Regions from separate parts of the Brevibacillus choshinensis genome, predicted to be linked through region 3. Evidence: riboswitches for the same ligand, from Rfam matches in the RefSeq annotation. Region 3 holds a riboswitch; each other region holds the start of a gene.

The links. Region 3 has a riboswitch for cyclic di-AMP ahead of JNE38_RS16405 (CAP domain-containing protein). Riboswitches for the same ligand answer to the same signal wherever they lie in the genome.
Region 1: it holds a riboswitch for cyclic di-AMP, as region 3 does, so the genes downstream of both, ehuB (ectoine/hydroxyectoine ABC transporter substrate-binding protein EhuB) here and JNE38_RS16405 (CAP domain-containing protein) in region 3, are expected to answer to the same signal.
Region 2: it holds a riboswitch for cyclic di-AMP, as region 3 does, so the genes downstream of both, JNE38_RS05915 (APC family permease) here and JNE38_RS16405 (CAP domain-containing protein) in region 3, are expected to answer to the same signal.

Annotation. Positions count from the first base shown of each region.
Region 1 covers NZ_CP069127.1:4,902,477-4,905,752, reverse strand. Annotated here, with positions in the region: gene JNE38_RS24560 (CapA family protein) at 99-1,154, shown strand; cyclic di-AMP (ydaO/yuaA leader) riboswitch at 1,466-1,599, shown strand; gene ehuB (ectoine/hydroxyectoine ABC transporter substrate-binding protein EhuB) at 1,814-2,725, shown strand; gene ehuC (ectoine/hydroxyectoine ABC transporter permease subunit EhuC) at 2,753-3,276, shown strand, end outside.
Region 2 covers NZ_CP069127.1:1,092,460-1,095,735, forward strand. Annotated here, with positions in the region: gene JNE38_RS05900 (NAD(P)H-dependent oxidoreductase) at 1-371, opposite strand, end outside; gene JNE38_RS05905 (winged helix-turn-helix transcriptional regulator) at 501-875, opposite strand; gene JNE38_RS05910 (NAD(P)H-dependent oxidoreductase) at 1,119-1,658, shown strand; cyclic di-AMP (ydaO/yuaA leader) riboswitch at 1,817-1,973, shown strand; gene JNE38_RS05915 (APC family permease) at 2,160-3,276, shown strand, end outside.
Region 3 covers NZ_CP069127.1:3,256,707-3,259,982, reverse strand. Annotated here, with positions in the region: gene JNE38_RS16410 (winged helix-turn-helix domain-containing protein) at 1-794, shown strand, start outside; gene JNE38_RS16405 (CAP domain-containing protein) at 1,110-1,724, opposite strand; cyclic di-AMP (ydaO/yuaA leader) riboswitch at 1,732-1,888, opposite strand; gene JNE38_RS16400 (SF0329 family protein) at 2,351-2,920, shown strand; gene JNE38_RS16395 (hypothetical protein) at 3,156-3,276, shown strand, end outside.

The DNA.
Region 1 (3,276 bases), 1.6 Mb from region 3:
TTTTTCACGGGAAATGTTCCTCTGCTCCGGACAGGCTTCAACAGGCTTCACACCCAGCAGCAACTAGAATGGGCGTAGAAGCGTGAGGAGAGAGGTGCATGAAAATCGGACGGTGGAAGATTGGGACGGCAATAGCCGCTGCGATGCTATTGATCGCAGGCAGTGCGGCGGGATCGCATGGCGTATCTGCGGCAGAGGAAAGCAGGATTCGTATCGCTTTTGTGGGAGATATCATGCTGGACAAGAGCGTCGGAAACCAAATCGGGCTCCATGGCGTGGATTACCCGTTTCAAAAGACGGTAGACTTTCTGAAGCAGGCGGATCTGACCATCGGCAATCTGGAGACGTCTGTCAGCACCCGCGGCCAGGCAGCGAAAAAGGAATATACATACCGATCCAAGCCCCAAACTCTGCAAGGATTGGTGAACGCCGGCTTTGATGTCGTCAATCTGGCCAATAACCATTCCTTGGACTACGGCATGGACGCGTTATTCGATACCATGGACCATTTGAAAAAGGTTCAGCTTGGCTATGTAGGTGCAGGGAAAAACGAGGAGGAGGCATTCGCCCCGGACATCCGAACCATCAACGGAAAGCGTGTTGCCGTCATAGGGTTGAGCCATGTACTGCCCAATCGGCAATGGTTTGCTGGAAAAAACAAGCCAGGACTCGCCCATGCTTATTCGTATGAGCCGATGCTCACCTACGTCAAAAAAGCAGTGGCACAGTCTGATATTACCATCGCCGTGATGCACTGGAATCTCGAATACAAGGATAATCCGGAGCCGTATGCGCGGGAAATGGCTCGGAAGCTCATTGACAGCGGGGTAGATGCGGTGGTCGGCTCCCATAGCCATTCGGTGATGGGAATGGAGCTCTACAAAGGGGTGCCGATCTACTACAGCGTAGGCAACTTCGTCTTTACCACCTCTTACAATCCCAAAGGAAGAGAAGCAATGATGGTGGAGCTGACCTTTGGGGAAAAGGAAACCACCTCCAAAGTGATCCCGGTCAAAATCGTGAACGGACAGCCGGTCCCGATGGATGCGGCGAACCGGAAACGGATGATCGGCAAATTGAACCAGTTATCCTATCAAATGAAGTTTGATGAAGAAGGAAATGCAGTCAAAACGGTCGCTTCCCCAACCAAATAGAAAACATAGCGAGCAGGATCATCCGGTCGACACCGCGGCCAGATGATCTTTTTTTGTACTGCAAAAGGCTTTGCGTCGCCAAATTTTCTGGTGAACCGACATAGCGTGAACCTTTTTAGTCAGAGTGGACATGGTAGGATATGGACGGAATTTTTTGGAGATGTCTGGTAATTACGGTTAACAGAGCCTGAGTGGACCAGAAGAGCGAATATACGGAATTATCAAGGATGTGTCAAAAGGAGAGGCATGATAACATGAAACGCGTGTTAACCATAACGGAATCATGAGAGGAGATCAACGAACACCTCCCAATCAAATAGGGGCCTAGTTCCGTCTTTTACGGAAGCGGGGGAACCACGTTAGGGGTTAATTCTGTGATGCACAGAAGGGATGCACACTGCCATCCTACCCGTCAGCTAACCTCGTCGGCTAAAGCAGATTATTCCAAAACCTCAATTGCTAGAGAGCGCATGTCTTGTACACACTGGGAGCGCGTAGTTCCTATTGGGAAAAATCCCTTGTGCACAGCTTGTTTGACATGCCTTCCAGCGAGAAAACAGCCGGCGCATTTGCTTTTCCATGTGGGGATGGCCCTCCCGTATCATGGAAGGTGTTGCGCTGGCTTTTTCTATACATGGGATGTGAAAGGGGAAGGAAGCATGAACAAGAAAAGCTTCATGAGATGGGGATGGACAGCCGTACTGTCGTGCCTTTTGCTTGTCGCAGGATGCGGCTTTGGACAGCAAGCCCGGTCCGTCGCGGGCAATGAGCAGACCCAATCAGCGGAGAGCACATTGGAAAAAGTGAAGAAACAAGGCTTTGTCACGGTGGGCTTCGCCAACGAAAAACCGTACGCCTATGCCACTCCGGACGGAAAATTGACCGGAGAAGCGGTAGAGGTCGCACGCGTCGTCCTCTCCAAAATGGGGATAAACGAAATGAACGGCGTACTGACTGAGTTCGGGTCCCTGATCCCAGGGCTGAAAGCAAAGCGCTTTGACATCATTACGGCAGGCATGTACATCACACCGGCCCGCGCCAAGGAAGTGGCGTTTGCCAATCCGGAATACAGCATCGGGGAAGCGCTCGCGGTGAAGAAAGGAAACCCGCTCCAATTGCGCAGCTACAAGGACATCGCCTTGAACCCAAATGCTAGAATCGCGGTCATGAGCGGCGCGATCGAGATGGAGTACCTGGAGAAATCGGGAGTGAAGCAAGAGCAGCTGGTCCTGGTGCCAGATCAGCCATCGGCGATAGCAGCGCTGCAAGCGGGACGTGCAGATGCCATCACGATGACGGGCCCGTCCCTGCAAGCAGTTCTGGAGAGTGCCAATGACAGCAATGTGGAGAGGGTCATGGATTTCACCCAGCCCGAGATTGACGGGAAAAGCATTCGCGGCTACGGAGCGGCAGCCTTCCGCAAAGAAGATGAAGCGTTTGTCAAAGCGTTCAATGAGGAGCTGCAAAAGCTCAAAGAATCGGGAGAGCTGCTGAAGGTCCTGGAGCCGTTTGGCTTTACCGAGCAGGAGCTGCCTGCCGAGATGACGGCTGAAGGGCTGTCAAAGCAATGATGGGCGCTGCTTCGACGAAAGGAAGGGATGAACATGAGTGAGACTATGCAGCTGATTCCTTTTTTGCTCAAAGGAGCGGCGACGACCTTGCAAGTGACGGCACTCTCGGTGCTGGTCGCCTTCACCGTCTCATTTGCAGCCGGCTTTTGCAGGCTTTCCAAATGGTTTTGGGTTCGCGGGATCATCAGCGCTTATGTGGAAATCTTCCGGGGGACGTCTCTCTTGGTACAGATGTTTTGGCTGTTTTTCGCGCTGCCCCTGCTGGGCATAGAGCTTTCCCCGATCCTTGCGGGAGTGATTGCACTAGGTCTCAACTATGGAGCCTACGGTTCGGAAGTGGTCAGAAGCGCCATTCTTGCCGTTCCAAAGGGACAGATGGAAGCATCGATTGCCTTGAACATGTCGCCTTGGCAGCGCATGAGACGGATCATCTTGCCGCAAGCAACCGTCATGATGCTTCCTTCGTTCGGAAATCTAATGGTAGAGCTGTTGAAGGGGACCTCCCTACTTTCCTTGATCACACTGGCTGATTTGACATTCCAGGGAATGCT
Region 2 (3,276 bases), 2.2 Mb from region 3:
TAGCGATATTTTCCCCCCGCCGAATAATCTTCCTTTTTTATTCCGGCAGTTACGGCTAAAGCCGCTTTCCGATCCTTTAATTTATCGCCGCCATTTGAGCCATAGGCCCAACCGTAGGCAAAAACATCGTCCAGCCATTTCTTGAGAAGGGGTGGACAATTGAACCAATAGATAGGGAATTGTAAAACAAGATGATGATGCGCTTCAATCAGCTTCTGTTCTTTTTCCACATCGATGTTTCCGTCAGGGTATACCTCATGCAGCTCGTGTACTGTATATTTTTCCGGATATTTGCTGAGTTCTTCCACCCAGCGCTTATTGATGACAGATGTCTCTATGCTTGGATGTGTAACGACGACTAGAGTCTTCACGGACGCAGCCTCCCAAGATTTTATTTACTTCTTGAGTATAGGGGCCGCTCCATGAGGAAGTAAGTACGCACTTTTCCTTCAGGTACTAACAAAAAGGTTAGTGTCATCTAGCAGTCGTCCCATAAAGCCTCATCCCAAATACTGATCGTCCTCTGACTCCCGCTTTATTTGCTCCATATATTCCAAATGCCGAAACCCCCACCCGCACATATCTCCCAAAACTGAGCTCAGCGTCTTTCCATGCTCGGACAGAAAATACTCCACCTTGGGAGGGATCTCTTGATAGGCGCGACGCACGATGAGACCGTCCTGCTCGAGCTCGCGGAGCTGATTCGTCAGCATGCCCTGTGTGATGTTCGGAAGCATGCGGCGGAGCTCTCCAAAGCGCTTGGTGCCATCGTGGAGGAGGATGAACAAAATGAGGGGCTTCCACTTACCACCGATCGCCTGAAGCGTGGCGAGAATTCCCTGTGTCCGTTTGGGATCGCGAAGATCTTCTTGCATGTGCTCCCCTCCTGTGAATGAGTAGTACCTGCTTTCATTGTTACTTTAGCAGAGTATCCCGATTTTCGACAGTACGCTGATTTTTCGTACCTAGTACGTTTTTTCATACTGCCCTCCGCGGCAATTGATGCCATCCATGGTACGTTTTTCATGACGTAGTCTGAAAAAAGAGCGTACTTTTCAAGAGTCCCTCCTTTCCGAATAATGGGGCTGAAGTGATGAAATGAAGAAAGGGTGTTCCTCTTGAAAATCATGGTGATTGCTGCGCATCCCAAGTTGACTGAATCCCGTGCCAATCGGGCGCTGCTGGACGAATTGAAAAAGCATGACGAGGTTGTCATCCGCGATCTGTACCAGGAGTATCCCGGCTACGACATCGATGTCCAAAGGGAGCAAGAGCTGCTTCTGGAATACGACAGGGTGGTCTTTCAGTTCCCGTTTTATTGGTACAGCTGCCCCCCTCTCTTGAAAAAGTGGTTTGATGATGTGCTGACCCACGGCTGGGCTTTTGGGCCAGGGGGAGATCATTTGCTGGGCAAAGAGTTCATGATCGCCACGACAGCAGGGGGCACGGAAAGAGCGTATCGCTCAGGCGGAGACGACTTGTACACAATAAGCGAGCTGCTCCGACCCATTGAACGAACCCTGACGAAATGCAACGGAACATTCCTGCCTGCATTCGTCGTGTACAATGCCGATCGGGCATCAAATGAAGTACTCGCGCTCGAAGCAAAGCGTTATGCGGAGCACGTACGAACATCCCTGCGTGTGCTCGCCCATTAAGCGGAAATGAAGACTGGAGCGGATGTCCTCCGAGTAGATCCAACTGCTCAGGAGGGCATCTTTTTCATTCGGAAAAAATAAGTGGATCAGATCTTTACAAGCGGGTTCCTTCGGGAGTAATATTTGTTTCGTAATTAACGAATGTGATCCTAACTGCTAAACAAAAATCGCTGAATCCATCATCTGGGAGCGGGGAAACCAACCGTGGCTGCTTTGCGCAAACGCCACATGGGGTGAATCTCGAATCGTTCGAGTAGGGTGACTCTTTCATCCGAATCCGTCAGCTAACTCCGTAAGTGTCATAAGAGAGACAGCAATTACCTTGCGTATGATCGACATAGTTTATTTCGCTATGCCCAGAAGCCAAGTGAGTTTCTTCTCGTTCGGCTTCTTTTTTGATTCCATTTTCCGGGGAAGGGAGTGATGGCAAGAAAAATCTGCATGAGGGTTGTCAGTTTTGAGAGGGGAAACTAACGGAAAATGTATGCGAGGAGAATCAACATGATATCGGGATTAAAACGATTTTTAATCGGCAGACCGATGAAGTCAAAAGAGCTAGGGGAAGAAAAATTATCGAAGGTAAAAGCGCTAGCAGTGTTGTCATCAGATGCTTTATCTTCCGTAGCTTATGGAACGGAGCAAATTCTTCTCGTTTTAGTAACGCTGGGTGCAGTAGCACTCTGGTACTCGATTCCCATTTCCATTGCGGTTATCGGTCTTTTGACCATTCTCATCTTGTCTTACCGTCAGACGATCTTTGCCTACACGACGGGCGGCGGGGCGTACATTGTAGCCAAGGACAATTTCGGAACCTCAACCGGTTTGGTCGCAGGGGGATCGCTGCTGGTTGATTACATCTTGACAGTAGCGGTGAGTACTTCGGCTTCCACCGATGCCATTACGTCAGCCTTTCCGGTCCTCCACGAGCATCGGGTGCTGATAGCGCTGGTCATGATCGTGACGGTGACCATCCTGAATCTGAGGGGGATCACGGAGTCGGCAACCATTTTAATGTATCCCGTATACCTGTTTGTCATTGCTATTTTTCTTTTGATCATTGGCGGGGGATATCAATGGCTGGTCGGTAACGTGCATGGGCAAGCGCCAGTCTATGGAGCAGCGGTGCCGGGAATCACGTTATTTTTGCTTTTACGCGCATTCAGTTCGGGCTGTTCGGCGTTGACAGGAGTAGAGGCCGTCTCGAATGCCATCCCCAACTTCAAGAATCCTGCCCCGAAAAATGCCGCCGTCACTTTGATCATGATGGGGCTCATCCTAGGTGCGATGTTTATGGGGATCAGCTTGTTGGCCTATGTTTACGGCATTGGCCCAACTCCCAAAGAAACAGTCGTTTCCCAAATTGCTTCAGCGGTGTTTGGAAGGGGGATCCTTTACTACTTTATCCAAGCGGTTACAGCGTTAATCCTTTTCCTGGCTGCCAATACGGCGTTTGCTGCTTTTCCGTTGCTGGCTTTTATGCTGGCGAAGGATCGCTTCATGCCCAACATGTTCATGGTGCGTGGAGATCGCCTGGGCTTCTCCAACGGAATCATCTTTCTCGGCATTCTTTCTGCGATCCTTGTCATTTCCTTTGGCGGGGAAACGGAAAACTTGATTC
Region 3 (3,276 bases):
CGGATGATCTAAAATTGGATGGAAACTTCGTTTGGCGATCGGCCATCCATTGGAGCAGTGGAAACAATTCATCTCGGTCGGTTCTGGAGCAGATGTATTCGACAGGCGAGTTGATTATCCATCACAAAAAAGGAACACGTAAATATTACGATATCGCGGGGAAGTACATACCGCCAAATCTGCTGAATGCGCCGGAGCCGCTGGAGAGCGAGCTGGAGCATCACAAGTGGCGGGTACTGCGTCGAATCGGCGCTGTTGGCCTTTTATGGAATCGCGCATCCGATGCCTGGCTGAACATATGGGGATTGAAAGCGGAGCAGCGCAATGAGGTTTTCCGCCGACTGTTGCACGAAGCTCGCATTGCTGCTGTTGCCGTAGAACAAATGAAGGATATACTTTATTGCCGCGCGGAAGACTTGCCGCTTATTGAAGCCGTTCAGCAAAATCCAGCGCCGAAATGGCGCTGCGAGCTGATTGCCCCACTAGATAATTTCATATGGGACAGAAAACTGATCAAAGAATTGTTTGGATTCGATTACACCTGGGAGATCTACACGCCTGCAATCAAACGGAAGTTCGGCTATTATGTGTTGCCTCTATTATACGGAGAAAGCCTCATCGGACGAGCCGAGGTAATCGCGGAGCGAAAATCCGGGACGCTGGTTGTCAAAAACATCTGGTACGAGAACGACATAAAGCCAACAAAACAATTGCGGACAGCCTTGAACAATTGTTTTCAAAACTTTGGAGTATTCAATGGATGCGAGACGATTTCGATAGAGTCTATGAACTGATATTTCGAGTTCCCCGGTAACATTTGCCGACAAGTCTCCGCGTACGAATCAGGTATTGCCCGCTTTACGATCATCCTTAACCAAGTTGCACATGACTATTTGAATCCGCCCATTCGAATATGGGGAATAAAGGCATTGGGCTCCTGTCGCTCCAAGAAGATGAAAGGACGCATTTTGTCTCTTCAGCGAATGACAGCACAACCTTAGTGAATACTAATGTGAAAAGGGAGCGCGAGCATATGAGGCAGCTGGCTTTCTGGGAAAACCAAGAACGCCGAGCCCTCGCTTGAGGACTCGGCGTTCGCATCGCATTCATTAGCCAATAAATTCTTGAACCCAGTATCCATTCACATAGCCTACACCGATTTTGGTGAAGGAAGGATTCATGATGTTTTGACGGTGACCTTCGCTGTTCATCCATTGGTTCATGACTTCATCAGCGGTGCGCTGACCCATCGCAATGTTTTCTCCAGCGGTCATATAAGATACACCGAACTGCTTCATCATGTCAAATGGAGAACCGTACGTAGGGCTGGTATGGTCGAAGTAGTTGTTATTGGACATGTCAGCCGCTTTTGCCTGTGCTACTTTGTTCAAAGAAGCGTCGAGCTCCACTGGTTTCAGCCCTGCTTTTGCACGCTCTTGGTTCACCAGGTTAGCGACTTGCTTCATGACAGCGGAAGCGTCCACTTGCTGATTGGTTTGCTCTGCAGGTTGTGGAGCAGCTACCTGTTGTACAGGCTGCTGAATAGTTGTCGCGTATTGCGGTTGAACAGGTTGCTGCATCACGGGTTGATATCCGTATTGTACGGTATATGGAAACGATTGGGTTGGTTGTTGAAGGGCCGCGGCAGAAGCTGTGTTAGAAAAGTCGGAAAGAACAAATCCCAATCCCAAAGTCGCGATTGCAATCGTACCAAGGCGTTTCATATTCACATCGTCTCCTTTTTTTGGCCTACGAGGTTAGTTGACGGATTCGGATTGAGGAAAAACAACCCTACGCCCTTTGGCGATTCACCCCATGCAGATCTCACATCTGCAAAAGAAGATCCCCCGCACTTCCATTCGAGAGGAAGTTTCGGCTGTTTTGTTTGGCATGACCCAGAATAACAGAGATTCTACGTCGAAATAAATACACAAAAAATGGTATGAGTACTAGGTGTAATGGCCGCAAACGTTGACTGCATGCGATTTCTTAGGAACGTTTCTTTTCTGATGTAAAATATAGCAGGGCAAGGACAGGCAAAATCAATCCAAACCATAAGGCTGCATTCCATCCCCCTACGGCGTAAGACCAACCAACAGTAGCTTTCGCAGAAACACCGGCATCCAAAATAAAGGCTGATACAACTCGCTCAGTGATCCCAACAATTAAACTGGACTGAGATAGAAGAGGCAACAAAACAGAGACGATGAAGGCAATGAGAGCAACCCCAGTAACGGGTGAAACGCTAGGTTACTTGTATTTAGTCTGATCTATTAGGTTGTATTTGTATGATGGCTAATAGAATGACTGCCTCACTAGGTATTTACCATATAGAACATTGGAGGATTAAATGTCCTGGAGCAAATTGAAGCAAAATCTGGAGAGTTTTCTCTGTCCTGCGTTATATGAAAGGGTTGAATACCGTGCAACCGGCTATCGTTATTTACCAGATAAAGCAGGACTTTGTTATATTTCGGTAGACAAAAAGAATGTACTCAATATGAATGATAAAACTACCTTAATCAAATGGTATCAGACGGAGCTGGAAATTAAGAATGATCCAAATATCCAAATTCCAATCAGTAATGAAGAAATTGAAGCTGTCAGAAAAGATGCCAAGGGAATAGTTCCAGAGGATCGTCTAAAAGTAATTGCAAGAAATAGAAAAATATCAGAATATGCAGAGGAGCTTTTGTTAGCACAGGTATCATTAAGTAAATCAAATTTTAGCGTTGTTGCTAATAAATTTTTAGCCATTTCTATTGAGGAAAGCCTGGAGAGCAATGATATATTATTGAATATCCTGGCTTTGGTGGACAGACGAGTTGGAAAAAAGCGAATTTTAAACATGGCCGAGAAAATGAAATTAAAGCATCCAATTGTGCAGTATTTTTATGAACTACGACTTAGTACCTTATGAAAACACATCCCTTTTTAAGATGCGCCGGAATTAGCGGTAGTCTTGGACAAAGAAAGAAAAGTCCAAATCTACCGCTAATTTACTATATCTTTCTAGATAAAAAATGAGTGAAGTGTAATTGCAATATTGTTTAAGGAAGGGGAACCTACATGAAACGTACCTTTACATAATGGCTACGATAGCAATAATTGCAGGATGCAGTGATCACGCACCAGGCATAAAGGAAGACCCATCCGTGCATCTAGATACACGAGTAGTGGTTCTAAGGAGCCTGGAAGGGGCTTCCCCGCCATCCTCAGCACCGATCTTTATTGCATCCGGAATAGCGGGAGCCCGGCCTGAAAAGACGTTTGTCC